DNA from 2 places in the Massilia sp. TSP1-1-2 genome. Region 1 is predicted to be linked to the other one. Evidence: predicted binding sites of a transcription regulator. Region 1 holds the regulator's gene; the other holds the start of a gene.
What was found. Region 1 encodes sigma-54, which starts transcription at its own class of promoters, with help from an activator protein. Its sites were predicted from a motif close to TGGCANGNAANCTGCTTT; they were not measured.

Region 1 (14,437 bases):
GATTCAGGTTCAACCCTAGCGGCGAAATTGCGTGGAAAACGCCGACATTGCCGTGTCTTTACAGCATCACCCTTGCAAATGCCGCAGCGGGTGCGCGCCAGCCGGCCACACCGGCGTAAAAAAGCGTTCGACCATCTCACCACTCACTTCGTCCAGCGTGCGCGGATTCCATTGCGGCGCATTATCCTTGTCGATGACCAGCGCGCGCACGCCCTCCAGCACTTCGCCATGCTCAAAATTGTGGCGCACCAAGGTGCGCTCCATGCGCAGGCAGCTGGAAACGTCGAGCCCGGCACCGCGGCGCAGCAGTTCGCGCGTCACGCACATCATCAGCGGCGAGCGCTGGGCCATGGCCGCATGGGCTCTTTGCGCAAAGACGTCGCTGTCCCCCGCCAGCGATTGCATGATGGCCGCCACGCTTGGCGCACTGAAATGGTGGTCGATCCGGCTGCGCTGCGCTTCCAGTTCACTGGCGCCGGCGAACCCCGCATACGGCGCGGCAAAATCTGCGATCATGGCGCGCAGCTCGGCCCCGGGCGTGCTGTCGATGCGTGCGGCCAGCGCGGCCATCTGCTCTTGCGGCACGAACACGTCGGCCAACCCCGCGTACAGGGCGTCGGCCGCGCCGACCGTCAGTCCGGTCAGGCCCAGGTAGTTGCCCAGCTGGCCAGGCGCGCGCGACAAAAAGTAGCTGCCGCCCACGTCCGGAAACAAGCCGATGTTTACTTCCGGCATCGCCATCTTGGTTTTTTCGGTGACGATGCGGATACGGCAGTCGGGCCCGCCCTGCGCAATGCCCATCCCGCCGCCCATGACCACGCCGTCCATCAGCGCCACGTAGGGCTTGGGATAGAAATGGATCAGGTGATTGAGCGCGTATTCTTCGGTAAAAAAGTCTTCCAGCAAGGCACTGCCGCCCATCGGGCTCTTGCCGCCCACCTCATGGAAAAAACGGATGTCGCCGCCGGCGCACAGCGCCTTGGGGCTGCTGCTGCCAAGCACGACCGCATCGACGGCGTCATCCGCGCGCCAGGCCTGCAGCACCGCCGTCAAGTCGCGCACCATCTGCAGCGACAGCGAATTAAGCGCTTTGGGACGGTCGAGGGTGATGATGCCGGTACGGTTGGCAACGCGGGTCTGGACGTATTCGCTCATGGAAGGCTGACAATAAATGGATAGACCCATATTTTAGCCTCCGCAGATGCAAAAAGGGCGCCGCAGGCGCCCTCGTGTCAAGAATCCCGGGCCTTAGATGGCTTCAGGGAGTTCTTCTTCAGGCAGGTGCTTGATGGCCTGGTGATTATGGTCCTGGACCTTGTCCTTGTACTTCATGACTTGACGGTCGAGCTTGTCGATCAGGGTGTCGATAGCGGCGTACAGGTCATGCGACAGGCTTTCTACATACACGGTCTTGCCCGACAGGCGAAGGTTGATTTCAGCCTTTTGTCGTTTTTCTTTTTCAGTCAGGTTATCCACGGTGAGGATCACGGCAATATCAATCACGTGATCGAAATGGCGCTTGACGCGCTCGAGCTTGGTTTGTACGTATTCACGGATGGCTGGGGTCACTTCGAGATGATGTCCGCTAATTGTGAGATTCATACACACTCCTAATAATGGTGTCACTTTCCGTTCGTGCGCGGCGCGCAGAGGAACGGCATAAAAATGCCGATTACAGACACTTCCTGAGGCTGACGGGCGGGATTTTGAGCGCTTCGCGGTACTTGGCAACGGTGCGGCGAGCGATGACCATACCCTGTTCCCCCAGCATGTCCGCAATCTTACTATCGGATAATGGATTTTTAGGGTCTTCTGCTCCTGTCAATTGCACGATGAGTGCACGAATCGCCGTGGAAGATGCTTCTCCCCCCGCTTCGGTGGCGACATGGCTACCGAAAAAGTATTTCAACTCAAACATGCCATGCGGGGTCAGCATGAATTTCTGAGTTGTTACACGAGAAATAGTACTCTCGTGTAGACCAAGTGTATCAGCTATTTCGCGCAGCACAAGGGGACGCATGGCTACCGCGCCATGGCTGAAGAAATTGCGCTGGCGCTCAACAATAGCCTCGGAGACACGCAAGATGGTGTCGAAGCGCTGGCGCATGTTTTTGATCAGCCACTTCGCTTCCTGCAACTGGGCGCCCATCTGGCCTTCGCCCTTGCCCTGCTTGAGCAGGCTCGCGTACATATTGTTCACGCGCAGGCGCGGCATCACGTCGTTGTTGAGCGAGACCGACCAGCCGCCCTTGGCCTTGCGCACAATCACGTCCGGGACCACGAAGTCCGACACATCGGAGGCGAACACGGCGCCCGGGTGCGGATTGCAGCGGCGGATGATGGTCTGCGCCTCGCGCAAGTCTTCGTCGTCGCAGTCGAGCGCTTTTTTCAGCTTGTTGAATTCACGCTGGGCGAACCAGGTCAGGTGCTTTTCGACGATGGCCAGCGCCATGCGGCGCGTCACCAGCGGCACGCCGCGCATGGCGCGAATCTGCAGCGCCAGGCACTCGGACGCATTGCGCGCGCCCACGCCGACCGGATCAAAACTTTGCAGCAGCGACAGCGCGGTCTTGAATTCATCGAAATCGATCTCGAGTTCTTCGGGCATGCGCGCATGGATTTCTTCCAGCGTCTCGGTCAGGTAGCCGTTGTCGTCGAGCGCGTCGACGATCAGTTCGACCAGCGCGCGGTCGCGCACTTCGAGCACCAGCACGCGCATCTGTTCCATCAGATGCTCGCGCAGGGTGGTCGCGCTGCCCTCGAGCTGCGGGCGCGAATCTTCGTCGTCGCTGCTCTTGGCGCGGCCCAGGTCACCCCACTCGCCGTCGTTGTCGTTGTTGTTGTCGTTGTTGCTGGCAGCTTCCCCCTCGGGTGCATCGGCGCTTTGGCCTTCGGCCGGCGCCGGTGCATCCTGCGCGCCCGGTTCGGGCGGCGCCTCGGCCGGCGTGGCGCTGCTGCCGATGGCGCCGTCGGCCAGCAGGCGCACCGAATGGTCGAGCGGATCGTCAAGCCGTTCGAGCAGCGGATTGTCGGTCAGGAGCTGTTCGAGTTCCTGGTGCAGTTCGAGCGTGGACAACTGCAGCAGGCGGATCGACTGCTGCAGCTGCGGCGTGAGCGCAAGGTGCTGCGAGGTGCGTAGTTGCAGGGATTGTTTCATCGGTTTGACCTGCTTACATCCGGAAGTGCTCACCCAGATAAACGCGGCGTACCGATTCGTCTGCGATGATGTCGTCCGGACGGCCAGAGGCCAGCACCGCACCCTGGTTGATGATGTAGGCACGGTCGCAAATGCCGAGCGTTTCGCGCACATTGTGGTCGGTGATCAAAACGCCGATGTCGCGCTCCTTCAGGAACCGCACGATGCGCTGGATCTCGATCACGGCGATCGGATCGACCCCGGCGAACGGTTCGTCGAGCAGCACAAAGCGCGGATTGGTGGCCAGCGCACGCGCGATTTCCACGCGCCGCCGCTCGCCGCCCGACAGCGACATGGCCGGGTTCTCGCGCAGCTTTTCGATCTGCAGGTCATGCAGCAGCGTGTCGAGCCGCTCCTTGAGTTCTGGTTTGCTCAGGCGCTTGCCGTTGACCTTTTGCAGTTCCAGCACGGCGAGGATGTTTTCTTCGACCGTCAGGCGCCGAAACACCGACGCTTCCTGCGGCAGGTACGACAGGCCGAGCGCGGCGCGCCGGTGAATCGGCAGGCTGGAGATATCCACGCCGCTGATGTCGATCGAGCCGGCATCCGACGGCACCAGGCCCACGATCATGTAGAACGAGGTGGTCTTGCCGGCGCCGTTGGGCCCCAGCAGGCCGACTACCTCGCCGCATTCAACCTGCAGCGATACGTCGCGCACGACCAGTTTTTTGCCGTAGCTTTTCTGCAGGCCGCGCACGATCAGCGTGCTGCCACAAGCTTTCGGTTCGATCATGGCATGCCCGTCGGAGCTGGCGTGCCAGTCGGCCCCGTTGGCGCAGTTGGCGCGGTTGGCGCCGGCGCGGCGCGCGGCTTGCGCGGCGCGATGATCAGCTGGCCGCGGCCCTCGCCCGGCTTGCTCGCGCCGCTGGCGTCGTTACGGGCGGTGAATACCTCGCGCATGCTGTCGTACGAAATGAATTCGCTCTTGATTTCGTCGGTCATGTTGCTGCCCTCGATCTGGCGGATATGCGCGCTGCCGAACAGCTTGACGACGCCGCTGCGCTCGTCGTATTCGATGCGCTGCGCATTGCCTTCGACCCACAGCTCGGGGCCGCCGTCGCGCTTTTGGCGAAACGTCGCCATCTTGCCGGGCACGCCCGTGAGCGTCACCTGCATGTCTTCTTCGGGACTGGTCTTGATCACCGCTTTTTCAGCGCGCAGCACCAGCGTGCCCTTAGTGACGACGATGTTGCCGGTAACGATGGTGACCTGGGCGACTTCGTCCACCAGCAGCGTGCCGTAGTCGATTACCGCGCGCTTGCCGGCGTCGGCTTTCTCGGCCGAGGCGCCCAGCGCCACTAGGCCAAACACTGCAATTGCTATTATTTTTTTCATTTTCTACTGCCCTTGGGTGGAACGATGATCTGGCCACCGCCGGCAAACTGCACCTGGCGCGTGGCGTTGTTGGCCTTCATGCCGACGCCGGTAATGGTGTTGGCGCCCAGCGCCATGTCGACCCGCACGCGGGACTCCATGCGGTCTTCTTCCGGAAACACGGTCAGCGCTTCGGTGGTCATGTGCATCAGGCGCGCCATGGGCGAAGCGGGGCGAAAGACGTCGACCTTGCCCAACAGGTCGACCTGGTCGTCCGCATGCCGCAGGCGCGCGCTGTTGGCCTTGACGGTCATTGGACTCTGGCCGGGCGCCAGACTTTGCAGCATGGGCTGCTCGACGTCCGAGACGTCGCCCAGCGGACGGTGGGTCAGCTTGGCGCCGTAGAACAGGTAGCGCGGCTTGCCTTCGGGCGTCATGCGCACGAAACTGAATTTTTCAACGATGTAGTCAGGCTCGTTGCCGGCTGCGGCCGGATCGACCTGGCCGTCGCCGCGCTGCATCACCTGCACCAGCCAGAAGCTGCCCAAGGCGGAGAAGATGAGCGCCGTGATGGTCAGCAGCAGCGGCCAGCGATGGGCGGTGCGCTTATCCATGGCGGCCCCCGCCCCGCAGGCATGGGTCCCGCAGGCCTGATTCCTGATTCTTGCCTGTCACGCGAAATACGGCGCCAGCGCCGCCTCGTACGTGCCCTGCGCGCGCATCACCAGGTCGCACACTTCGCGCACGGCGCCGCGCCCGCCGCCGGCGCGCGTGACGTAATGGGCGCGGTGTTGCACCTCCGGGTGCCCGGTGGGCACGGTGACCGCAAAGCCGACCTGCAGCAGCAGCGGCAGGTCGATCACGTCGTCGCCGATATAGCCGCACTGCTGCGCCGTCAAGCCGGTCGCTTCCAGCAGTCTGGCAAAGGCGATGCGCTTGTCGTGGATGCCCTGGTGGACATGCATGATGCCCAGGTCGGCCGCGCGCCGCACCACAATCGGCGACTCGCGCGCGCTGATGATGGCGGTGGCCACGCCGCTTTTTTGCAGCAGCTGGATGCCCAGGCCGTCGAGGACATTGAAGGTCTTGGTGGTTTCGCCATCCGGGCCGTAGGTCAGGCTGCCGTCGGTGAGCACGCCGTCGACGTCGAAGATCATGACCTTGACGGCCGCGGCGCGGCGCATGTGTTCGAGCTGGTTCATCAGATTACCTTTGCGCGCGTCAGGTCGTGGATGTGCAGGGCGCCGACCAGGCGCCCGTCGTCGTCCACCACCAGCATCTGGTTGATGCGAAACTGCTCCATGACGGCCACCGCGTCCACCGCCAGCTGTTCGGGGCGCACGCGGCGCGGGTCGGCATGCATGACGTCGCGGATCGTGATCTTGGTGAAGTCCTGGACTTTCTCGATCAGGCGGCGCAAGTCGCCGTCGGTGAACACGCCCACTGGACGCTGGTCGGCGTCGACGATGGCGGTCATGCCCATGCCCTTTTGGGTAATTTCGAGCAGCGCGGCGGCCAGCGGCACATCGGCCGTCACCATCGGCACGTCCGAGCCGCTGCGCATCACGTCCTTGACGTGGGTGAGCAGGCGCCGGCCCAGCGCGCCGCCCGGGTGGGAGCGCGCAAAGTCTTCTTCCTTGAAGCCGCGCGCGTCGAGCAGCGCCACGGCCAGCGCGTCGCCCAGCGCCAGCGTGACGGTGGTGCTGGCCGTTGGCGCCAGATTGAGCGGGCACGCTTCCTTGGCCACGGAAACGTCCAGGTGCACGTCGGCCAGCAGCGCCAAACTTGATTTGGGGTTGCCCGTCATGGCGATCAGCGGCGCGCCCATGCGCTTGACGATCGGCAGGATCGACATCAGTTCGGCCGTTTCGCCGGAATTGGAAATGGCGATAAAGGCGTCCTTGGGGGTCACCATGCCCAGGTCGCCGTGGGCAGCTTCGGCCGGATGGACAAACATGGCCGGGGTGCCGGTGGACGAGAGCGTGGCGGCGATCTTGCGGGCGATGTGGCCCGACTTGCCGATGCCCGAGACGACCACGCGCCCGCCGCATTCGAGCAGCATGGCCACTGCCTGGCCGACGCTGTCGTCGCCGACCAGCCGGTCCTGCAGCGCGTGCATGGCGTCGGTTTCGATTTCCAGCGTTTCGCGCGCCATCGCCATGGCGCGCTCGACGACGTTTTTGTCAAAAGCTTTCAGCATTGTTTTTTCATCGGTTACACTCATGGAAGCAGTATAAACGAATTGCGAAAGCAAAAAACTTGCCAGACGCAACAAATAGCGTTTTACCCCTCCACGTCAACGGCATAGCATGGTTTCAGGACTTGAACTTACCCTCTTATTGCTAGGCAGTGCGGTGCTCGGCGTGGTCGCCTTCCGCATGCTGCATCTGCCGCCCATGCTCGGTTATCTGGCAGTTGGCATCCTGATTGGCCCGCACGCGCTGGGCCTGGCCGAAAACAACCATACCACCGAAACGCTGGCCGAATTTGGCGTCGTCTTCCTGATGTTTTCCATCGGCCTGGAGTTTTCGCTTTCCCAGCTGATGGCCATGCGCCGCATCGTGTTCGGGCTGGGCATGGCGCAGGTGGTGCTCACGATCGCGGCCACCATGCTGTTCGGGTGGCTGCTCGCCACCCAGCTGCCGGCCAGCATTCGCATCACGTGGCAGGCCGCCTTTGCGCTGGGCGGCGCGCTGGCCATGTCGTCCACCGCCATTGTCGTCAAGATGCTCACCGAGCGGCTCGAACTGGAAAGCGCGCATGGCCGCAAGATCATCGGCATCTTGCTGTTCCAGGACCTGGCCGTGGTGCCGCTGCTCATTCTGATTCCATCGCTGGGCAAACCGGCCGACGAACTGGCGGGCACGCTGGCCTTGGCGGGCCTGAAGGCGGTCTTTGTGCTGTTGCTGCTGCTGTTCATCGGCCAGAAGATCATGCGCAAGTGGTTCACCATCGTCGTCAAGCGCCGCTCGCAGGAGCTGTTCATGCTCAACCTGCTGCTCATCACGCTGGGCGCGGCCTGGATCACCGAGCGCGCCGGCCTGTCGATGGCGCTGGGCGCTTTCGTGGCCGGCATGCTGATTTCCGAAACCCAGTACCGGCACCAGGTGGAAGAAGACATCAAGCCGTTTCGCGACGTGCTGCTCGGGCTGTTTTTCATCACGGTGGGGATGCTGCTCAATGTGCGCGTGGTGCTGGAAAACTGGTGGCTGGTGCTGATTTTGCTGTGCGGGCCGGTAATGGTCAAGTTCGCGCTGATCGCCGCGCTGGCCAAGCTGTTCGGCGCCTCCGACGGCACCTCGATTCGCACCGGCCTGGGCCTGGCGCAGGCCGGCGAATTCGGCTTCGTGCTGCTGACACTGACCGCCGACGCCAATCTGATCGACCCGTTCATCATCCAGCTGGTGCTCGCCTCGATGGTGCTCTCGATGCTGGCCGCGCCATTCATGATCGAGAAAGCGGACATGATCGTCATGAAGATTTCGTCCAACGAATGGATGCTGCAGTCGCTGCAGCTGACCCAGATCGCCACGCGCACCATGGCCAGCCAGAAGCATGTGATCGTGGCCGGCTTCGGGCGCAGCGGGCAAAGCCTGGCCACGCTGCTGTCCGAGGAAAAAATCGCCTACCAGGCGCTCGACCTGGACCCGGAGCGGGTGCAGGAAGCGCAGGCGGCCGGCGCCCACGTGTCATACGGCGACGCGGCGCGCCGGGAGAGCCTGATCGCCGCTGGCGTGTACCGCGCCAGCGCGCTGGTGATCACGTATGCGAGCACGCCGTCGGCGCTCAAGGTGCTGCACCTGGTGCACGAGCTCGCACCCGCGCTGCCGGTGATCGTGCGCAGCCATGACGACACCGATCTGGACTTGCTCAAAAAAGCCGGCGCCGCCGAAGTGGTGCCCGAGGCGCTTGAGGGTAGCTTGATGCTCGCCTCGCATGCGCTGGTGATGATGGGCGTGCCGCTAAGGCGCGTGGTGCACCGCGTGCAAAGCGCGCGCGACGAGCGCTATGCGTCGCTGCGGGGCTACTTTCACGGCGCGAGCGATATCGGGGACGATCCGGAGCATACCTATGTGCGGCTGCATTCGGTGACGCTGCGCGACGACGCGGGGGCGGTCGGCAAGCGGCTCGAGGAACTGGCGCTGCATGAGGTGGGCGCCGAGGTGACCACGATCCGGCGCGGCAAGGAGCGGCTGGAGGTGACGCCGCGCACGGAACTCAAGCTGGGCGACGTGGTGGTGCTGCGCGGCTCGGCCGAGGCGGTGGACCGGGCTGAGGGGCGCTTGCTGCATTAGACAACGTGATGCAGGCATGGCGCAATGCGCTGCGCTTTTGCGCCCTACGATTAGACAACGTGACGCATGCATGGCGCAATGCGCTGCGCTTTTGCGCCCTACGGGTTGCGGGCGGCGGCCGATTTTTCGAGTTTTGATAGCCGATTTTGCGCCGTCGTGACGGCGCTATGCCGGTTCGGGGTGGTACGCGATGACGCGGTTGCGGCCGGCCTGCTTGGCTTTGTACAGCGCAGAATCGGCCTGCGCCAGCAGCACCTGGGCCACGCCTTCCACCGGGTTTTCGCGCGCAAAGTCGTCCAGCGTCGCCACCCCGATCGAGACCGTGACCGGCAGCGACAAGCCGCACGTCAGGTCAAAGGCGCGGTCGGCGATGCTGGCGCGGATGCGCTGCGCCACCATGCTCGCGCTGTCGAGCTCGGCGTCGATCAGGAGCACCACGAACTCTTCGCCGCCAAAGCGCCCCAGCGCGTCGGAGACGCGCAATTCATCCTTGATGCGCGCCGAGATTTCGCGCAGCACTTCGTCGCCGCCCTGGTGCCCGACGGTGTCGTTGACGGTCTTGAAGTGGTCGATGTCGATGTACATGACCGAGATGCGGTAAGCCTGGCGCCGCGCGCGCGAAATTTCTTCGATCAGGCGCCGGTCGATGTAGCGCCGGTTATACACGCCGGTGAGCGAATCGGTCAGCCCGATGTACTTGAGCATCTCGTTGCTGATTACGTTCTCGAGGCAGATCGCGATGATCGACGCCATGTGCTCGACAAAGTCGGTGCCCATCGACGGCGTGAAGCGCACCGGATCGAGGCTGCCCAGATTCAGGCTGCCGATCAGCCGCTTGTTGCGCAGCAGCGGCACCAGGGCAATGCTTTGCAGGCCGGCGGGAGGGTGAGGGAACATCGGCTGGTGGGTGGCGGGAATGTAGGGGCCGAGCATCGGCTTGGGCGGGCCGGTGTGCTCGCTGCGCGATGGCACGAAGCCAAGCGCCCCGCTGGCGGCTACAAACACCAGGTGCGGGAAGTCGGCGAAATCCACGCCCAGCTTGTTCATGACGGTGCGGATGTCTTCGCCTTCGTCGACCAGGCTCAGGGTGACGATATCGAGCTCGGAAATCACCGGCAAGCTGCGAAAGATGGTGGTGATCAGGGAGGGAAAGCTGTCGGAACCGACGATCTCCAGGTCGAACGCCTGGTGCCGGCACATGATGCCGTGATTGCGCTCGGCCTGTTCCATCATGTAGGCCATGCTGGCGCGCAGCGATTCGTTTTCTTCGGCCAGGTCGCGCGGTAAAGCGCCCGCATCATGCATACAGATCCTTCCCTTGTTCCGTGTTCATACTTAGCTCAACGTTACGCCAATTGCCGTACGCGACCCATATTATGCCCTGCCCCGCCTACGGCGAGCGTTTTGCATTCTTTTGCCTTAAAAGGCGAGCGTCATGGTCGCCGCCTGGCCGACGTACAAGCGCTCGCCGTCGCCCTGGGTGACGATGCAGTTCATGCCAAAGCAGATGGCGCCATCCAAGGCCGGCTTGGCGCGGTAGCGGCTCAAGATATCGAGCGGATCGGGACCGGCCACGCCGGTGCCCTGGTCGACCGAGGGAATCGGGCAGCGCGGGCAGGGTTTGACCGGTTTCAGGTGCGCCTCGCCCAGGGCGAACAAGTCGGCGTAGTCTTCCTCGAAGGCGTCGATGCCGTCGATGACAAGATTGGGACGGAAGCGGTTCATGGGCAGTGCATCGCGCCCGGCTGCGGCCAGCTTTTCGTTCAAGTCAGCCAGCGAGGCCGAACCGATCACCAGCAGCGGGTAGCCGTCCGAAAACAGCGTCGGCGCTTCGACGCCGCCGGTCCACTTGGTGCTGGTCAGGCGCGTCACGCTGGGGTGAAAACGCACCAGCCGGCACGCCACGCCGATTGCTTTCGAAAACCAGGCGGCGGTGGTCTCGTCGCAGTCGTAGGCCAGCCAGGTGTCATCCCACAGCGTGACCTGGCGCGTTTTCTCGTGCTCCGGATCAGGCAGGCCGAGCGGAATTTCCAGGCGCAGCATGCCGGACGCGCGCAATTCGAGCGTGTCGGTTTTCAGGCGCGGCACGATCAGCGCCATGCGCGGATGCTCGCGCTGGGTGAGGAAGACGCCATCCTCGCCCACCACCATCCACTCGCGGTCGTAGACGGCATCGACCGACAGGCCGGCGCTGGTCAGCGTTGCTTCGCGCACCGAAATGCCGGCACAGGACTTAACAGGGTACAAGATGATTTCCGAGAGAATCGCCATGCTGTTTCATTCCGTAAAGATAATGGCGGGTAGTATGCCTCGCAAATCCAATTGCCGCCAGTCCTGGCAGTCCTGGTAACCCCACAGCCATTCTGCGCAGAAAATTGGGAAAAGAACAAAAAACCGTTTAGTATCTGCAATATTAAATTTAAATACACTTTTACCGGGGACTTCATGCTCAAACTTCAACATTTTGCCGCCGCCAGCGCCCTGCTGGCGCTATCGGTCACGCCGGCAACGCAGGCCGCGGCAGCGGCGCCCGCCGGTTTGAAGAGTGCGCTCGCCGACGGCAGCATCGGCCTGCTGCCGGTGCAGAATTTTCGCCTGACGGATGGCAAGTGCGCCGACTGCGCCACCTTGCCGCAAGCCTTATGGTACTTCAAGGACGATGTACTGGCCGTGCCCCAAAGCGCGCAGCCCATGTCCGGTTATGCCGCGCATGCCGCCAATATGCAGGATGTAAAGGAATGGTCGGCCACGCTGGGTGCGGCCACGCTCGCCCATCCGCCCCTGGTGTGGCTGGGCGCGCCCTATCTGTTCGACGACGTGACGCTGCTGCCCAACGGGCGCGAGGTGCGCGCCGCGGACGGCAGCCTGAACGCGCTGCACCTGGCATCGAAAATCCCGACCAATCTGTCGTACTGGAATGAAAAGACGACGGCTTACTTTGCCAAGCGGCCGCTGCGCATGCGTGGCAGCATGAAGGATGTGGCGGGCACACCGACCTTTGTGGCGCGCACCGTCTGGCCCAAGGATTTTGCCATCGATGCCGCCAGCATGCCGGTGCGCCCCTTTGCTGCGGGCGAGAGCCTGACCTCGTTCGTGCAGGAAGCGGGCGGCGGCGCGGCCAGTGCGTTTTCGACGCGCCTGCTGTGGGAGCGCAGCGCCGGCCAGGGCCGCCAGTGGCAGGACAAGCCGGTCATCGGCATCATGCTCAACGGCGCGCAGGGCGATGACGATGAAGCCTTCGGCGGGCACTTTGCGGTTGCCACCGGCACCATCGGCCAGCAGGGGCAAATGTCGGACTGGGTCGTGAACAACTTCTACAATCTCGATTCGTTCAGCGAAAAAGGGATTGTCGCCGCGCCCGTCCCGATGGACAACTACCTGATGGACTTGAACAGCGGGCAGCAGTATTACCGGCCCTCGTACATGCTGGTGGCGGTGCTTGGAAGTGCGCGCACGGCCGTGGCCTACCAGGGCGGCGTGCAGCGCGTCTTCAACCATTTTTACAAGCACGACTTCACTTACCGGCATGCGGCGGCCAATTGCGCCGGCATCAGCGTGGATGTGTTCAAGGCCCTGGGCTGGAATATTCCGCAACGGGGTGCGACCAGCAGCCTGAAGGCAATCGGCGCCTATGGTTACCTGTCGGCCAAGGACATGAGCCTGGCGAGCGGGCGCAAGATCTACGATTACTTGACCGAAGAGCAGACGCGCCTGTATCCGGCGGTTGCCTTCGACGCGGCCGGTACGGACCTGATGCAACTGGTCGGCGCCGGCGCGGCCAAGCCGGTGCGCGAACTGACCGGCTTTGAAAAGCAGTTGCGCGACGACGTCGAAGCGATCGTGCTGGTGCGCATTCCGCAAATTCCATCGAGCCGCGCGATGGGCTCAAACCCGATCTTTTCGTTCGACGAATTCATGGCCCGCACCCCGCCCGACCAGAAGGACTGGAAGATCGTGCCCGTCGGTCCGCGTCCATTTCCAGCCGAACTGCGGGGCGACACGCCGCTGGCTGCCGGACCAAACCCGGTGCCTCTGCCGGTGGCGGGGATCGCGGCCGTTGGCGTGATCGGGATCGGCGCGTTCATGCGCCGGCGCAGGAATGGCAAGGCGAAGCGCGGCTAAGGGCGCGTCGACTTGAGCGCTTGGGAAAATCCACTCCCACCACAACAAAAAAGCCGCGAATTTTCGCGGCTTTTTAATTGTGCACAAGTACTGGCTGCAATCAGACGTTGAACAGGAAGTTCAACACATCGCCATCCTTGACGACATATTCCTTGCCTTCGGCGCGCATCTTGCCCGCCTCCTTGGCGCCGCTCTCGCCCTTGAACGCAATGAAGTCGTCGTAGGCAATGGTCTGGGCGCGAATGAAGCCGCGCTCAAAATCGGTGTGGATCACGCCGGCCGCCTGCGGCGCGGTGTCGCCCACATGGATGGTCCAGGCGCGCACTTCCTTGACGCCGGCCGTAAAGTAAGTCTGCAGGCCCAGCAGTTTATAGGCGGCGCGGATCAGGCGATCCAGTCCCGGCTCTTCCATGCCCATGTCGGACAGGAAGGCGCCTTTGTCGGCGTCGTCCAGATCAGCGATTTCCGACTCGATCGAGGCGCAAATTGCTACCAGCGGCGCGCCCTGGCTCTTGGCGTATTGCGTGAGCTGGTCGAGCAGCGGGTTATCCTTGAAGCCCGTGTCGGACACGTTGGCCACGTACATGGCCGGCTTGGCGGTGATCAGGCACAGCGGCTTGATCAGCAGCAACTCTTCGGCGTCCAGGCCCATTGCGCGTACCGGCTTGGCGTCGTTCAGGAACGGCATCATGCGTTCCATGACGGCCAGCAGCTTGGCCGCATCCTTGTCGCCGGAGCGCGCTTTCTTGTTTTCGCGGTGAATCGCTTTTTCAACGGTGCCCATGTCGGCCAGCGCCAGCTCGGTCTGGATGACTTCGATATCGTCGAGCGGGCTGACCTTGCCGGCTACGTGGATCACGTTGTCGTCTTCAAAGCAGCGCACCACGTTGACAATGGCGTCGGTCTCGCGGATGTGCGATAGAAACTGGTTGCCCAGGCCTTCGCCCTTCGAGGCGCCCGCCACCAGGCCGGCGATGTCGACGAATTCGACAATGGCGTTGACCATGCGCTCAGGCTTGACGATCGCCGCGAGCGCATCCATACGCGGATCCGGCACTTCGACCACGCCCACGTTCGGCTCGATCGTGCAGAACGGATAATTCTCAGCCGGAATGCCGGCCTTGGTCAGCGCATTGAAAAGGGTGGACTTGCCGACGTTAGGCAGGCCGACGATGCCGCATTGCAGACTCATGGGAAAACTTTCTAATTCGATTGACGATGGGCGCTACCAGCATACGCGACCCTGAACCCCATATTGTAACTCGGAAGGGACCTCGCGCCCAATTTCGGCGGCTCGCCCGCCTTCAGAGCAAGGCCCCGTATGCTGCAATCTTGTCGGCCAGGCGGGCCGCAAGCCGAGGGCTGGCCGAACCGAGCGCATCGAGGATGGTACGCGCCTCGATCTTGTATTGCGCGACCTTGTCGGCGTTCCAGTAAAACGGCGGATGATACAAATTGGCGATGCGGTCGGCCAGCTTCACCGCCCAGACCTCTTTCGGCTCCAGTTGTA
Region 2 (14,437 bases), on a different contig from region 1:
TAAATGGTTACTTCGCTGACCTGCTGGACGGCGCCCAGGCAGTCGCCCGTGTAGCCGCCGATGCGGCGCACGCATTTGGCGCCCAGCCAGATTGCGGCCGCCGCGGCGCCCAGTACGCAAACGGCGATCGTGGTCCACGACAGGTAGCCGAGCGCGCCCAGATAGAGTGCGGGAATGGCCGCGCAGGTGGCGCCGATGGCAAATTCGGCGCCCGTCATTTCCTGCGCCAGCGGCTTGGCCTTGCCTTCATCGCGCGCGTAGTCCAGCTTCCAGATCAGGCTGGCCGCCGCCAGGCGCGAAAGCGGATGGGCGAGCAGCAGGGCGGCAATTGCCGCCGCCGGCTCCATCATCGACAGCAGCGTGCATTTGAGCGCGAGCAGCAGGAGCGCGCCCACCGCGCCGTAAGTGCCGATGCGCGAATCCTTCATGATCTCCATCACCCGGTCGCGCGTCAGGCCCCCGCCAAAGCCGTCGCACATGTCGGCGAAGCCGTCTTCGTGGAAGGCACCGGTCAGGTAGATGCCGGCAGCGGTGGAGAGCAGCACCGCCACTGGCGCGGGCCACAGGCGCGCGGCGGCCAGGTACACCAGTGCGGTGGCTGCGGCCACCACGCTGCCGACCAGCGGAAAATAGCGCGCGGCGTGATGCAGCCACGCGGCCTGGAAGCCTACCCAGCGCGGTATCGGCAAGCGCGTGAAAAACTGCAGCGCGATGAAAAACAGGCGCAGCTGGTGGACGACGACGGCCATCATTGCTTGTCGCTGACCTGGGCCGATTCGAACGTCGCCATCTCGCCCAGAAAGGCGCACGCGGCGTGCAGCAGCGGCAGGGCCAGCGCGCAGCCGGTGCCTTCGCCAAGGCGCAGGCCAAGATTGAGCAGCGCTTTGGCGTCCAGCTGGGCCAGCATGCGGCGGTGGCCCTGTTCGTCGGAGCAGTGCGCAAAGACGCAGTAGTCCAGGATGGCGGGGGCGATTTTTGCCGCGACCAGCAAGGCGCTGGTGACGATGAAGCCATCGATCAGCAAGACGCTGCGCCGTTCGGCGGCGCCCAGCATGGCGCCGACCATCATCGCAATTTCAAAGCCGCCAAACGTGGCCAGGATCGCGAGCGGCTCGTCCACGCCGGCGTGCAGGGCCACGGCCGCCTCGATCACGCGCTGTTTGTGACGGATGCCGTCGAGGGCAAGACCGGTGCCGGCGCCGACGCAGTCGGCCACGGGAATGCCGGTCAGCTTGTGCATCAATGCCGCCGCCGCGGTGGTGTTGCCAATTCCCATCTCGCCAAAACCGATGACATTGCCTGTTAAGGCTGCGGCGATCTGCGCGCCGTGCGCCATGGCGAGCTGGCAGTCGGTCGCGCTCATGGCCGCCTGCTGCGCAAAATTGGCGGTGCCGCGTCCCACTTTACGGTCGAGCAGGGCTGAGCGCGCGCCAAAATCGTGGTTGACGCCGGCATCGACGATCTGCAGCGCGCAGTGGCTTTGCCGGGCAAACACGTTGATGGCCGCCCCGCCATGCAGGAAGTTTTCCACCATTTGCCACGTCACGCTCTGGGGGTAAGCGGAGACGCCCTCGGCCACTACGCCATGATCGGCCGCGAACACGACAATTGTCGGCTCGCGCAGCGCGACGTTCACGGTTTGCTGGATCAGCCCGAGTTGCCGCGCCAGTGTTTCCAGCGCCCCAAGGCTGCCCGGTGGCTTTGTTTTGTTGTCAATTGCTTGCTGCAATTGCGCAGCAAGTTCAGGGTTGTAGGTAGGGTGGATCGTTGAATTTTGCATGAATGTAGGGTAATGAAAAGGTGGCAACATTTTTCCGCGCTAAGATAGCACATTCGAAAAGAGCGGCTTTCAACAAGGAAAAGCATGAACGAACAGATTGCACGGGATGTAGTCCTGGTGCGCGCGATCGAACTGGCCGACACCGGGCACGACATCCTCAGCGAAGACGACCGCATGTACGCCACCCGCAGCGCGCGCGAACTGGCCCAGTGGCAGGCGTCGGACAGCAAGTCCGACGTCACGACCGAGCATTTTTTGCAGCAGCGCTCCGAACAAATCCTCAAGCGCCTGGCCGAACGCACGCCGTCGCTGAAAGGGTTTTTTAGCCTGCGCACGGGCTTGACAAGGCTGGCCGTCGCGTTGCCGCTGGTGGCCTTGCTGCTGGGAGCGGGGCTGGACCGCATCAGCGACCCGCACCGCGTCGATTTGCTCTCCGCGCCGCTGCTCGGCATCATTGGCTGGAACCTGCTGGTGTACCTGATGCTGCTGGTCTGGATGGTCATTCCCTCGCCCGCCAGCAGCTGGGTCAGCGAAGGCATGATGCGCAGCCTGTCCGGCGCCAAGGTGGCGCTGCCGCGCAAGCTGCCGCATGTGCTATCGAGCGCGCTCACCGACTTCATGCGCCAATGGACAGAGCTCAGTGCCAGGCTCAATCACGCGCGCCTGTCGCGCACCGTGCATCTGTCGGCGGCCATGTTTGCGCTTGGCGCGCTGCTCTCGCTGTATGCGCGCGGTTTTCTGTCCGAATACCGGGCCGGATGGGAGAGCACATTCCTGTCGGCCGGCCAGGTGCACGCCATTTTGTCGGCACTGTTTGCACCGGTGCTGGCGCTGTTCCCGCTGCAGGGTTTTTCGATCGCCGAGATTGAAGCGCTGCGCTTCTCGCAGGTGCCGTCGGCGGCCGGCGGCGCGCGCTGGGTGCACTTGTACGGCGCCACCATGCTCCTGCTGGTGGTGCTGCCGCGCTTGGCGCTGGCCGGCTTCGCGCACTGGAAGGCGCGCCGGCTCGTGCGCGCATTCCCGCTCGACCTGGAGCAGCCGTATTTCCGCAAGCTGGGCGACCAGATTGGCGCCAGCGGCCCCGCTGTGTTGCGGGTGCTCCCCTACAGCTTCACCGTCGACGAAGCGCGCGACCGCGGCTTGACGCAGGTGGCGACCATGCTGCTGGGCGAGCAGGCGCGCGTGATGTTGCGCCCGCCGAGCGCGTATGGCGAAGAGCCCCAGGAAGTGCTGCGCGAAGTGAACCTGGACGATCCGGCCGTGACCTACACCGCCGTGCTGTTCAACCTCGCGGCGACGCCGGAAAAGGAAAATCACGGCGTTTTCCTCGATTATCTGGTGCGCACCTCGAAACGCGGCGTGGCCGTGCTGATCGACGAATCATCGCTGGCCGAACGCAGCGACGAAACGCGTATGGCGCAGCGCGTCGCACTATGGCAGGAATTTTGCAGCTTCCATCGCGCACCGGCCACCATCATTAACCTTCGCAATCCACCCCAGCGCCCGCTCGACCAGGACGCCGGACTACGGGTATCGAAACCTTCATGAACGACACAGCCGCCACCATCCAGTTTGCGCTGATCTCGCATACCAACAACGGCAAGACCACGCTGGCGCGCACGCTGGTCGGGGTCGACGTGGGCGAGGTGCGCGACGCCGCCCACGTCACCGTGCTGGCCGAAGAGCACACCTTGCTCAAGACCGCCGAGGGCGACACCTTGCAGCTATGGGACACGCCCGGCTTTGGCGACTCGGTGCGCCTGCTGCGCCGCCTGGCAATGGCGGGCAACCCGATCGGCTGGTTCCTGCGCGAAGTGTTCGACCGCTACCGCGACAAGCCGTTCTGGCTCAGCCAGCAAGCATTGCGCACCGCCCGCGATTCTGCCGACGTGGTGCTGTACCTGGTCAATTCGTCCGAACTGCCCCGGGATGCAGGCTACCTGCCGGCCGAAATGAAAATTCTTGAGTGGCTGGGCAAACCGGTAGTGGTCTTGCTCAACCAGATGGGCCCGCCCCGGCCCGCCAATGAGGAAGCGGCGGAGCAGGCGCGCTGGAAAGCGCACCTGGATCAATATCCGATCGTGCGCGACGTGCTGGCGCTGGACGCCTTTGCCCGCTGCTGGGTGCATGAGCGCGTGTTTTACGAGGCGGTCGGCAAGCTGCTGGACGAGTCCAAACAAGCAGGATACGCGCGCCTGCTGGCCCTGTGGCAGGCCAACAACCAGGACCGCTTCCATGAAGCGATGCGCGTTGCCGCCGTCCAGCTAGCCGCAGCGGCGCGCGACAGTGAACCGATCGCGCTGGCCGACACCGGCTTTTTGCAAAGCGCCATGAAGGCGGTCGGCCTGGCCAAGTCGGCCGACCAGCAGCGCCAGGAAAAGGCCATGGCGGTGCTGGTCGAGCGGCTCAATGCCGGCATTGGCGAAACCACGCGCGTGCTGCTTAAGCTGCACCGGCTCGACCCTGGCGAGGCTGCCAGGATCAATGCGCGCGTGCGTGAAAACTTCAAGGTGCGCGCGCCGGTCGACAAGGCGCAGGCCGGCTTGCTGGGCGCGGTCGTCTCGGGCGCGGCGACGGGCTTGTCGGCGGACCTGATGGCAGGGGGGCTGACCTTCGGCGCCGGGGCGCTGCTGGGCGGCGTGGTGGGGGCCTTGACGGCGGCCGGCGCCGCATGGGGCTTTAACACCAGCACCGAGCGCAACAAGACCACCGTGGAATTTGCCGACGAATTCTTGCACACGCTGCTCCTTGGCAGCGTGCTGCGTTACCTGGCCGTGGCCCACTTCGGGCGCGGACGCGGCGATTTCGTCGAGGGCGAGGCGCCCGCGTTCTGGCAGACCGAGGTGGAAGCGGCGGCCGCGCCGCACGCGAACGAACTGGCCGGCCTGTGGAGCGCACTGCGCCAGGAAGACGACAGCGGCAAAGCAGGCGAGCGCCTGCGCCAACTGCTGACTGCCGTTGCAACCCACGCGCTGTCGCGTCTTTACCCAACGAAGGTCGATCCGGAACTGCACGGTCGGTAACGGTGTGACAACGCTGGGACACCTGTTCCATTTCGGGACAGGTGGCGCAGGCGCTGCGGCGTGGCAGCCATGGCATGGCAATTGCTCCTGTTGATGTATTCATCCATCAAAACAGCAGGAGACACCATGAAAAAATCCCTTCGTAGTCTGGTACTTTGGGCAGGCCTGGCCAGCGCAGTCACCACCTCCATGTTCGCCATTGCGCACGGCAACGTCACGCCGCAGGCGGTCGACACCGCCGGCCTGCCGCCGCTGGGCGACAAATGGCGCGACGAAAATCCCTTCAAGACCAACAAGCTCGCGCTCAAGATCGGCGCCTCGGCGTTTGGTCAGAACTGCGCGCGCTGCCACGGCATCGACGCCATTTCGGGCGGGATCGCGCCCGACCTGCGCTTGCTTGACCGCGACTGCGTGGGCTTGAAGGTCGAAGCCAAGAAGCTGGCCTGCTACGAGGAGATGGACGCCTACTTCCTGACCTCCATCCGCGGCGGCAAAGTGCGCAATGGGGCGGTGTACATGCCCCCCTTTGAAGGCGTCTTCAACCAGGAAGCCATGTGGTCGATCAAGACCTATCTCGAATCGCGCCGCGAAACCAAATAGGGAGGGCACATGACTACGATCCGTGCACTGATCGCCGGCGCCTGCGCCGCGCTGGCGATGGCAGGCCCCGCCCACGCCGACTGGCAGAAAATTCAACAGTCGGGCGGCCTCAAGGTGGCGGTCTACAATGAGTTTGCGCCGTTCTCGGACAAAGGCCAGGGCATCGACGTCGACCTGGCGCAGGCGCTCGCCAAAAAGCTGGGCCTGCGCCTGAACCTGCTGCCGTTTCCGGCCGGTGAAGAGCTGGGCGACGACCTGCGCAACATGGTCTGGAAAGGCCACTACCTGGGGTACGGCCCGGCCGACGTGATGCTGCATGTGCCGGTCGATAACCGGCTGATGGCGGCCAATCCGCAAGTCGTCATTTTTGCGCCCTACCATGTCGAGGGCGTGCGCCTGGTGCGCAGCGCACGCACGGTGCCAAGCTTTGACGGCGTCGATTCGCTGGCCGGCAAACGCATCGGCGTGGAGAAAGTTTCGATTGCCGCGATGGTGATGCTGGGGGAGGGCAATGGCAAATTTACCCCTGGCGTGAAGATTTATCCGAGCGCGATCGAGGCGCTTGAAAAACTCAAGGCTGGCGAACTGGACGCGGTGCTTGCCACCCGCTCGGAAATCGACTCCGTGCTGCGCGGCGACCGGGCTTTTCCAGTGCACGACATTGCATTTCAGCGCCTGCCGCGCTCGGGATGGGCGGTCGGCATGGCGGTGCGCAAGGACGACACCGAGATGGCCAAGCTGCTGCAGCAAGCCATGAACGAGATGGCGGCCAGCGGTGAGCTCAAGGCGATTTTCGCGTGGCATGGGGTGCAGGTCGTCACGCCATGAAGCGCTGGTGCGGGGCGCTGGGCCTGGCGCTGGCGTGCCAGCCGGCGCTTGCCGACACCGTTGAAATCGTCGGCACTGCGCCCCTTGCTGGACTGGGGATTGAACGCAAGCTGCTGCCGTACTCGGTGCAACTGGCGGGCAGCGACCAGATCGGCGACGCGCATGCGGGCAACCTGGCGGACTACCTGAACTGCAACCTGAATGGCGTGAACGTCAACGACATTTCGGGCAGCCCGTTTCAGAACGACGTCACCTACCGCGGCTTTCGGGCCTCGCCGGTACTCGGCACTGCGCAGGGCATCTCGGTCTACCTGGACGGCGTGCGGGTCAACGAGCCGTTCGGCGACGTGGTGAACTGGGACATGCTGCCCGAATCCGCGCTGGCCAGCGTGCTGCTGGTGCCCGGTTCAAATCCCGTGTACGGACTCAATACCCTGGGCGGGGCGCTGGTGCTGACCACCAAAAGCGGCGCCACGCACCCGGGAGGTGAAGTCGATCTGTCAGTCACAAGTGGGGGCCGGCGGCGGCTCGACCTGGCGCTGGGCGCGGTGGATGGCAACTGGCACAGCTTTGTTGGTTCGACCCTGTTTGACGACGATGGCTGGCGCGACCATTCGCAGGGCCGGCTTGGCAATGTGTTTGCCAAGGTCGGACGCGACGACGGCGTGTCGGCGGCCAGCGTGTCGCTGCTGGGCGGGCGCAGCCAACTGCGTGGAAACGGCTTGCTGCCCGACGAACTGGCGCAGCGGGACTGGCGCGCCGTGTACACGTTCCCTGACGAGACGCGCAACGCGCTCTGGCAACTGGCTCGCAATGCGAGCCGGCGTTTTAACGGCGGCGCCGTGCTCTCGGCGCTGGCCTATGCACGCCGCAGCCGCAGCGACACCGTCAACGGCGACGTGGAGGAAGGGCCCGCAGGCGTGTTCAATACCACCAGCACGCGCCAGCGGGGCCAGGGCGCCAGCGTGCTGCTGGGCGTGCGCGGCAAGCGGCACCGTATCGACATCGGCGCCACGGTTGACGCCAGCGCCGTCGCCTTTGCCCAGTTCGAGCAAGATGGCGTGCTGACGGACGAACGCGGCATCGTTGCCGACCCGGCGCAGGAGCGCGTTCCTGCATCGTCGGTGACGGGCCGTGCCAGCGCGCTCGGCGTGTTTGCCAGCGACACCTGGAGCGCCGCGCCCGGGCTGCACGTGACGGCGGCCGCGCGCGTCAACCACGCCGCAGTGAGTAATACGCTGACCAGCGCCAGGGGCTTGCAGCCGCGCGAACGCTTCACCTACAGCAGCATGAATCCATCGCTCGGCGCAGCCTTCGAGGCCGGCGCCGGCTGGATGCTGGTGGCCAACGCCGCGCAGGGCAACCGGGTGCCGACCGTGATCGAACTTGGCTGCGCCGATCCCACGCAGCCCTGTCAGCTGCCGGTAGGCCTGCAGTCCGATCCCTACCTGAAACAGGTCGTCGCGCGCACGCTCGAAGCCGGCGCCCGCTACCAGCATGGGGGAACCAGCGCTTCGCTGTCGCTGTACCGCACCATCAACCGGGACGACATCCTTTTCATCAGCTCCGGCCTGTCGCGCCAGGGTTACTTTGCCAATTTTGAACGCACGCGCCACCAGGGACTCGATTTTTCGTGGCGCGCGAACGTGGGCCAGGTACAGCTCAATGCCAGCTACAACTACCTCGACGCCGCGTATGACGCCAAGGGCACGCTGTTTACCGGTGTGCGCGCAGTGCCGGTGGAGCAGGGCACGCCGCTGGCCGGTTTGCCGCGCCATAGCGTCAAGCTGGGCGCGCAATGGATGCTGGGCGAGTCGTTCACGGTGGGCGCCGACGCGCAAGTTTTTTCGCGCATGGTCGTACAGGGAAATGAAGACGGTCTGCTGCCCGGCCTTGGGGTGGCCGGCTACCGCCTGTTGAGCGTGCGCGCCAGCTGGGAAAGCGCCAAGCACTGGGAGCTGTACGCGCGCGTCGACAATCTGCTGAACCGGCGCTTTGCCAGTTTTGGCGCCGTGGGCCGCAACCTGTTTGGCGCGGCGCCGGACGCCAACACGCGCTTCATCGCACCGGGCACGCCCCGCATGCTGCGTTTCGGGGCGCGCTACCACTATTGAGCCGCTTGAAAAATCAGCGCCAGCTGTACTGGGCGCTGAAACCGAGCATCCAGTTGCGGCCCGGCGCCGCCTCGTAGAAGCGCTTGTTGGCGTCGCCCACGATGACCGAGCCGACGTAGGCTTTGCCGGCCAGGTTATTCACGCGCACGAATTGTTTCAGGCGCCAGCCGTCCAGCGTCTGCTGCGCCTGGACGCGCGCATTGAGCACCGCGTAGCCCGGCGCCGGGATGTCGAGATTGGCGTCATCCGCATACACCTTGCTGCTGGCAGTCGTTTCGATGGCTGCCCCAAGATTGCCGCCGCTGCTGTTCCAGGCCAGTTCTGCGAACAGGTTCGCCCGCGGCACGCCGGGCAGGCGGCTGCCTTGCGCCACGGCGCCAAAGCCTTGCGCGTAAATGGCGCGCAGCAGCGTGATGGCGGCCCGGCTGCTGAAACCCGCGTCCAGCTTGCTGTCGACCGACAGTTCGGCGCCCTGGCGCAGCGTGGCGCTGGCGTTGCGGTAGCTGGTGCGCCCGCCAGTGGCCACATCGACCACCAGTTCGTCGTCGGTTCTGGCCTGGAACAAGGCCGCGTTCACGCGCGTATTGCTGCCGATGTAGGTTTTGACGCCGGCTTCCACATGCACGCTGGTGGCAGGGCGAAGGCCAAAATTGAAACCCGCCCCGGCGCCCGAGTAAAACAATTCATTGAGCGTGGGCGCTTCAAAGCCGCGCGCGGCGCTGGCATACACGTTCAGGACCGGCGAGACCTTGTACAGAGCGCCAAGTACCGGCGTAGTATGGCGATAGTTGACGCTGCCGCTGTCAATGCCATTGCTGGCGTAGCGGTCGGTGACGGCCACCTTCAGGCGGCTGTGGCGCAGTCCGCCCGTCAGCACCCAGGGGCCGCCCTGCCATTCGGCCTGCGCGTACGGGTCAATGCTCGAGACGGTATCGGTCTCGTCGCGACGCAGTTTGCCTTGCAGGCCAAACTGCGCGCCGACGAAGTTTTCGAAACCCTGGCGCTGGTCGCGCGATCGTCCGTAGTCCAGACCGACGGTGGTACTGAGCTTGCCGCCCGCCAGCGGCAGCACGTGCAGCCAGTTGATGTCGGCACCGTGAAAGTCGCGCGCGAAATCGACCACGCCGCCGGACTGGGTGGCCGGCGTCTGGACAAAGCGCGAAAACGCCTGGTACTGGATCACTTGCCGGTTGCCGGCGTAGGCCATCAGGCGCACGCGGTCCTCGCCCAGGCGCTGCTCGAACGAGATGCCAGCCTGTTGATGGTCGATGCTCTTGCGCGTGTTGTAGCGCTCGGCCAGCGTGCGCTTGGGCGTGGCGGTATCGGTGGCGTCGGTTTCGCCGGCGCGCCGGTCGCGCTGCAAGGTGGCCCAGGTGACGCCGAGCGGGTCTTGCGTGTCGTCCTGGCGCAGCGCGCTGGCGGTGACGGCAAGGCGGCTCGCGTCCGTAGGTGCGAGCGTCATCTTGGCGTAGGCCTGGTCGCGCGTGGCGGCGCTGTGGCTGCGGTAGCCGTCGGTATCAAAGCGCGAGGTGTCAATCACGTAGCCGATGCCGCCGCTCTCGCCCTGGGCGTTGACGTCAAGCTTGCGGCTGCCGTAGCTGCCCGCCGTCAGGGTCGATTCGACGCTGGGGCGGCCTTTGCCGTCGCGCGTGAAGAGGGCGATGGTGCCGCCCGAGTGGTTGCCGTAAATGGCCGAAAACGGCCCGCGCAGCACTTCGATGCGGTCGGCCAGGTCGAGGTTGAAGGTGGCCGCCTGGCCCTGGCCGTCGGGCATGGTGGCCGGGATGCCGTCGGCAATCAGGCGCACGCCGCGCACGCCAAAGGCGGAGCGGGCGCCAAAGCCGCGCGAGGAAATCTGCAGGTCTTGCGCATAGTTCTGGCGGTTTTGCACGACCAGTCCGGGCACGGCGGCCAGGGCTTCCGAGGCGTTGACGCGCATCTGGGCGGCGCCGATGCGGGCCGCGTCGATGACGTCGATGGCCGCCGGCAGGTCGAAGCTGGCGTGTTCCATGCGGCTGCCGCTGACGACGACGACGTCGACCGGCGCGCCGGCAACAGCGACGGCGACGGCGACCGGCGCGGCGGCGCCCGACTGGGCAGCGGCCAGCGGCGAGAGCGCGGCAGCCACCAGGCTGGCGATGGCGTTGAGGCGAAATGGGTGGTTCATGCAGTCTCCAATAATGAGGTACGCCCGCTTGCGGTCATTCGGCGGGTCTGTGCCAACAGCGTAAGCAATATACCTGCCAGCACAAAATTTTGCAGTGGCACAGTGCTTGCATGAAATCCCGCATGCGCGCGCGGCTTGCGCCTTCATTTATGAAAGGGATTCCATGAAAAACTTCGCTTTGTTCTCTCTCGCAACTATCGTTGTGGCCAGTGCCGCCGCCGGCCCCCTGGCCTATGTGCCCAATGAAAAATCCGGTACCGTCAGCGTGATCGACACCGCAACCGATGCCGTGGTGCGCGAACTGGCGGCCGGCAAGCGCCCGCGCGGTATCGCCGCCGACCCGGCCGGCAAGACCTTGTTCGTAACCGATGCGGGCAGCAATGCGCTGCTGGTGCTGGACGCGGCAGGCGGGGCGGCGGAGCCGTCAATTCCCCTTGGCAAGTCGCCGGAAGGGGTGCACGCGTCGGCCGACGGCCGTTACGTGGCCGTGGCGGTGGAAGAAAGCAACAGCGTGACGCTGATCGATGCGCCAAGCCGGCGCCAGCTGGCCGACATCAAGGTCGAGGGCAAGAATCCCGAGCACGCCGTGTTCAGTCCGGACGGTCGCTGGCTGCTGGTCAGCGCCGAGGAAGCGGAGCAGGTCGACGTCATCGACGTGGCGCTGCGGCGCCAGGTGGGCAAGATCGCCGTCGGCCTGCGCCCGCGCGGGATCGGTTTTTCGGCCGACTCGCAGCGCGCATATGTGGCCGCGGAAATGGTCAGCACCGTGTACGTGATCGACATGGCGACCAGGACGGCGGTCGCGGCCATACCTGCCGGCAAAAATGCGAACGGCATTGCCGTGCATCCGAATGGCAAGCATGTGTATGTCTCGAACGGGGCGGACGGCACCGTGATGCGGATCGATACGGCGACCAATCGCGTCAGCGCCACGATTGCGGTGGGAAAGCGTCCGTGGAACATGGCGCTCACGCCCGACGGAGCCAAGTTGTACGTCGCGAACGGCCGCTCCGCCAGCGTCAGCGTGATCGATACGGCAAGTGGCAGCAAGCTGAAGGATATCCCGGTTGGCGAATTGCCTTGGGGTGTACTGATCCGCTGACTGCTCCAGATTGCAACACCCGGTGGCACGCCGCAGTGTTCAGAAAACAAACAGTTCGCCAGCTTCCTTGCGATTGATCAATAGGACCTTTTGACCTGCTTCTACTCTGGAATGTCCCTTTGTCCCGTTCGCTGGCACGGCGCTTGCGCTAGGGAACAGGTGATCAACACACTCCGTTGCCTGCAACAGTAATCCAACTACTTCAGAAAGAGGACGACATGAATCTCGCGGACATCAGCAAACTGGGCGTCGCCAATCCATTCAAGCAACGCTATGACAATTACATCGGCGGCAAGTTCGTGGCGCCGGTCAAGGGCGAGTATTTCGGCAACATCACGCCGATCACCGGGCAGGTTTTTTGCGAAATCGCCCGTTCGAGCGCCGAAGATATCGAGCTGGCGCTGGACGCCGCCCACGCCGCCAAGGATGCCTGGGGCAAGACGTCGCAAACCGAGCGCGCCAACATCCTCAACAAGATCGCCGACCGCATGGAGGCGAACCTGACCTTGATCGCCACCGCCGAAACCATCGACAACGGCAAGCCGATCCGCGAAACCATGGCCGCCGACATTCCGCTGGCCATCGACCATTTCCGTTACTTTGCCGGCTGCATCCGCGCCCAGGAAGGCTCGGTCGCGCAGATCGACCATGAAACCTACGCTTACCACTTCCATGAGCCGCTGGGCGTGGTCGGGCAGATCATTCCATGGAACTTTCCGATCTTGATGGCGGTGTGGAAGCTGGCCCCGGCGCTGGCCGCCGGCAACTGCGTCGTGCTGAAACCGGCCGAGCAGACCCCGGCGTCGATCCTGGTCTTGATCGAGCTGATCGGCGACCTGCTGCCGCCAGGCGTGCTCAACATTGTCAACGGCTTTGGCCTGGAAGCGGGTAAACCGCTCGCTTCCAACAAGCGCATCGCCAAGATCGCGTTTACCGGCGAAACCGGCACCGGCCGCTTGATCATGCAATACGCGGCGCAAAACTTGATTCCCGTCACGCTGGAACTGGGCGGCAAGTCGCCGAACATTTTCTTTGCCGACGTAATGGACGCCGACGACGCATTCTTCGACAAGTGCCTGGAAGGCTTCGCCATGTTCGCGCTGAACCAGGGCGAAGTGTGCACCTGCCCGTCGCGCGTGCTGATTGAAGAATCGATCTATGAAGCCTTCATGGAGCGCGCCCTGGCCCGCGTGGCCGCCATCAAGCAGGGCAATCCGCTCGATGCATCGACCATGATCGGCGCCCAGGCTTCGCACGAGCAGCTGGAAAAAATCCTGTCGTACATGGATATCGGCAAGCAGGAAGGGGCCGAACTGCTGGCCGGCGGCGAACGCAACATGCAGGCGGGCGACCTGGAAGGCGGCTATTACGTGCAGCCTACCGTGTTCAAGGGCGACAACAGCATGCGCATCTTCCAGGAAGAAATTTTCGGGCCAGTGGTGTCGGTCACGACCTTCAAGGATGAAGCCGATGCGCTGCGCATTGCCAACGATACCTTGTATGGTCTCGGCGCCGGGCTGTGGACGCGCGACGGTTCGCGCGCCTTCCGCGTGGGCCGCGCCATCCAGGCCGGGCGCGTGTGGACCAATTGCTACCACCTGTATCCGGCGCATGCCGCTTTCGGCGGCTACAAGCAGTCGGGCATCGGGCGCGAGAATCACAAGATGATGCTCGACCATTACCAGCAGACCAAGAACCTGCTGGTCAGCTACAGCCCGAACGCACTCGGCTTTTTCTGACAGGTGAGCCCCATGGACCATCCACTCGCACGCGTGATTGCAACAGAACAGGCCCTGGCCATGATCGGCGAGCTGCGCAAGCGGCATGGTCCGCTCATGTTTTTCCAGTCGGGCGGGTGCTGCGACGGCAGCGCGCCCATGTGTTACCCGGCAGGCGAATTTAACATCAGCGACACCGATGTGTACCTGGGCAACCTGGACGGGGCGCCGTTCTATATGGGGCTTGAGCAATTTGCATACTGGGAGCATACCCAGTTGATTATCGACGTGGTCGACGGCAACGGCGGCATGTTTTCACTTGATAACGGAACAGGGCGACGCTTCCTGACGCGCTCGCGCCTGTTCACCGATGAGCAATTGCGCATCCTCAGCGCCGATTCGCCGGCCAAGCGCCAACTATAAAAACCGATTTATACAAGAGGAGAGAAATTGTGCAGAAAAAACTACTGGGTGTCGTGATCGGCATGGCCGCCGCATCGCTGGTGCAAGCCACCAATGTCACCAGCGCCATGCTGGTCAACACGGCCAAGGACCCGAAAAGCGTGCTCTCGTCCGGCATGGGGACTGAAGGCCAGCGCTTTTCGCCGCTGACCATCGTCAATACCAAAAACGTGAGCAAGCTGGTGCCGGCCTGGTCGATGTCGTTCGGCGGCGAAAAGCAGCGCGGGCAGGAATCGCAGCCCTTGATCCATGACGGAAAAATGTTCGTGACCGCGTCGTATTCGCGCATCTTTGCCGTGGATCTGAAAACCGGCACCAAGCTGTGGAAGTACGAGCACCGGCTGCCGGACGGCATCATGCCATGCTGCGACGTGGTCAACCGGGGTGCTGCGCTGTACGGCAACCTGGTCATTTTCGGCACGCTCGACGCTCAGCTCGTCGCGCTCGACCAGACCACGGGCGCGGTGGTGTGGAAGGAAAAGGTCGACGACTACGCGGCCGGCTATTCGATGACGGCCGCGCCGCTGATCGCCAAGGGCTTGCTGCTGACGGGTGTCTCGGGCGGCGAGTTCGGCATCGTGGGCCGGGTCGAAGCGCGCGACCCAATGACGGGCCAGCTGGTCTGGTCGCGTCCGACGGTCGA

Region 2: the regulator sigma-54 is predicted to act here: its motif matches at 4,874-4,891, upstream of pedF (cytochrome c-550 PedF).

Annotation. Positions count from the first base shown of each region.
Region 1 is NZ_JAFCTU010000008.1:550-14,986, reverse strand. It holds gene ACP7BV_RS08780 (enoyl-CoA hydratase/isomerase family protein) at 67-1,155, opposite strand; gene hpf (ribosome hibernation-promoting factor, HPF/YfiA family) at 1,249-1,602, opposite strand; gene ACP7BV_RS08770 (RNA polymerase factor sigma-54) at 1,673-3,157, opposite strand; gene lptB (LPS export ABC transporter ATP-binding protein) at 3,171-3,929, opposite strand; gene lptA (lipopolysaccharide transport periplasmic protein LptA) at 3,926-4,531, opposite strand; gene lptC (LPS export ABC transporter periplasmic protein LptC) at 4,528-5,124, opposite strand; gene ACP7BV_RS08750 (KdsC family phosphatase) at 5,182-5,712, opposite strand; gene ACP7BV_RS08745 (KpsF/GutQ family sugar-phosphate isomerase) at 5,712-6,734, opposite strand; gene ACP7BV_RS08740 (monovalent cation:proton antiporter-2 (CPA2) family protein) at 6,820-8,805, shown strand; gene ACP7BV_RS08735 (DUF484 family protein) at 8,971-10,110, opposite strand; gene ACP7BV_RS08730 (MOSC domain-containing protein) at 10,225-11,076, opposite strand; gene ACP7BV_RS08725 (hypothetical protein) at 11,251-12,927, shown strand; gene ychF (redox-regulated ATPase YchF) at 13,028-14,119, opposite strand; gene ACP7BV_RS08715 (HD domain-containing protein) at 14,232-14,437, opposite strand, start outside.
Region 2 is NZ_JAFCTU010000010.1:169,006-183,442, reverse strand. It holds gene ACP7BV_RS11290 (adenosylcobinamide-GDP ribazoletransferase) at 1-749, opposite strand, end outside; gene cobT (nicotinate-nucleotide--dimethylbenzimidazole phosphoribosyltransferase) at 749-1,780, opposite strand; gene ACP7BV_RS11280 (DUF2868 domain-containing protein) at 1,865-3,328, shown strand; gene ACP7BV_RS11275 (DUF3482 domain-containing protein) at 3,325-4,803, shown strand; gene pedF (cytochrome c-550 PedF) at 4,930-5,403, shown strand; gene ACP7BV_RS11265 (substrate-binding periplasmic protein) at 5,413-6,231, shown strand; gene ACP7BV_RS11260 (TonB-dependent receptor) at 6,201-8,345, shown strand; gene ACP7BV_RS11255 (TonB-dependent receptor family protein) at 8,359-10,512, opposite strand; gene ACP7BV_RS11250 (beta-propeller fold lactonase family protein) at 10,676-11,614, shown strand; gene adh (aldehyde dehydrogenase) at 11,833-13,353, shown strand; gene ACP7BV_RS11240 (DUF779 domain-containing protein) at 13,366-13,755, shown strand; gene ACP7BV_RS11235 (PQQ-dependent methanol/ethanol family dehydrogenase) at 13,818-14,437, shown strand, end outside.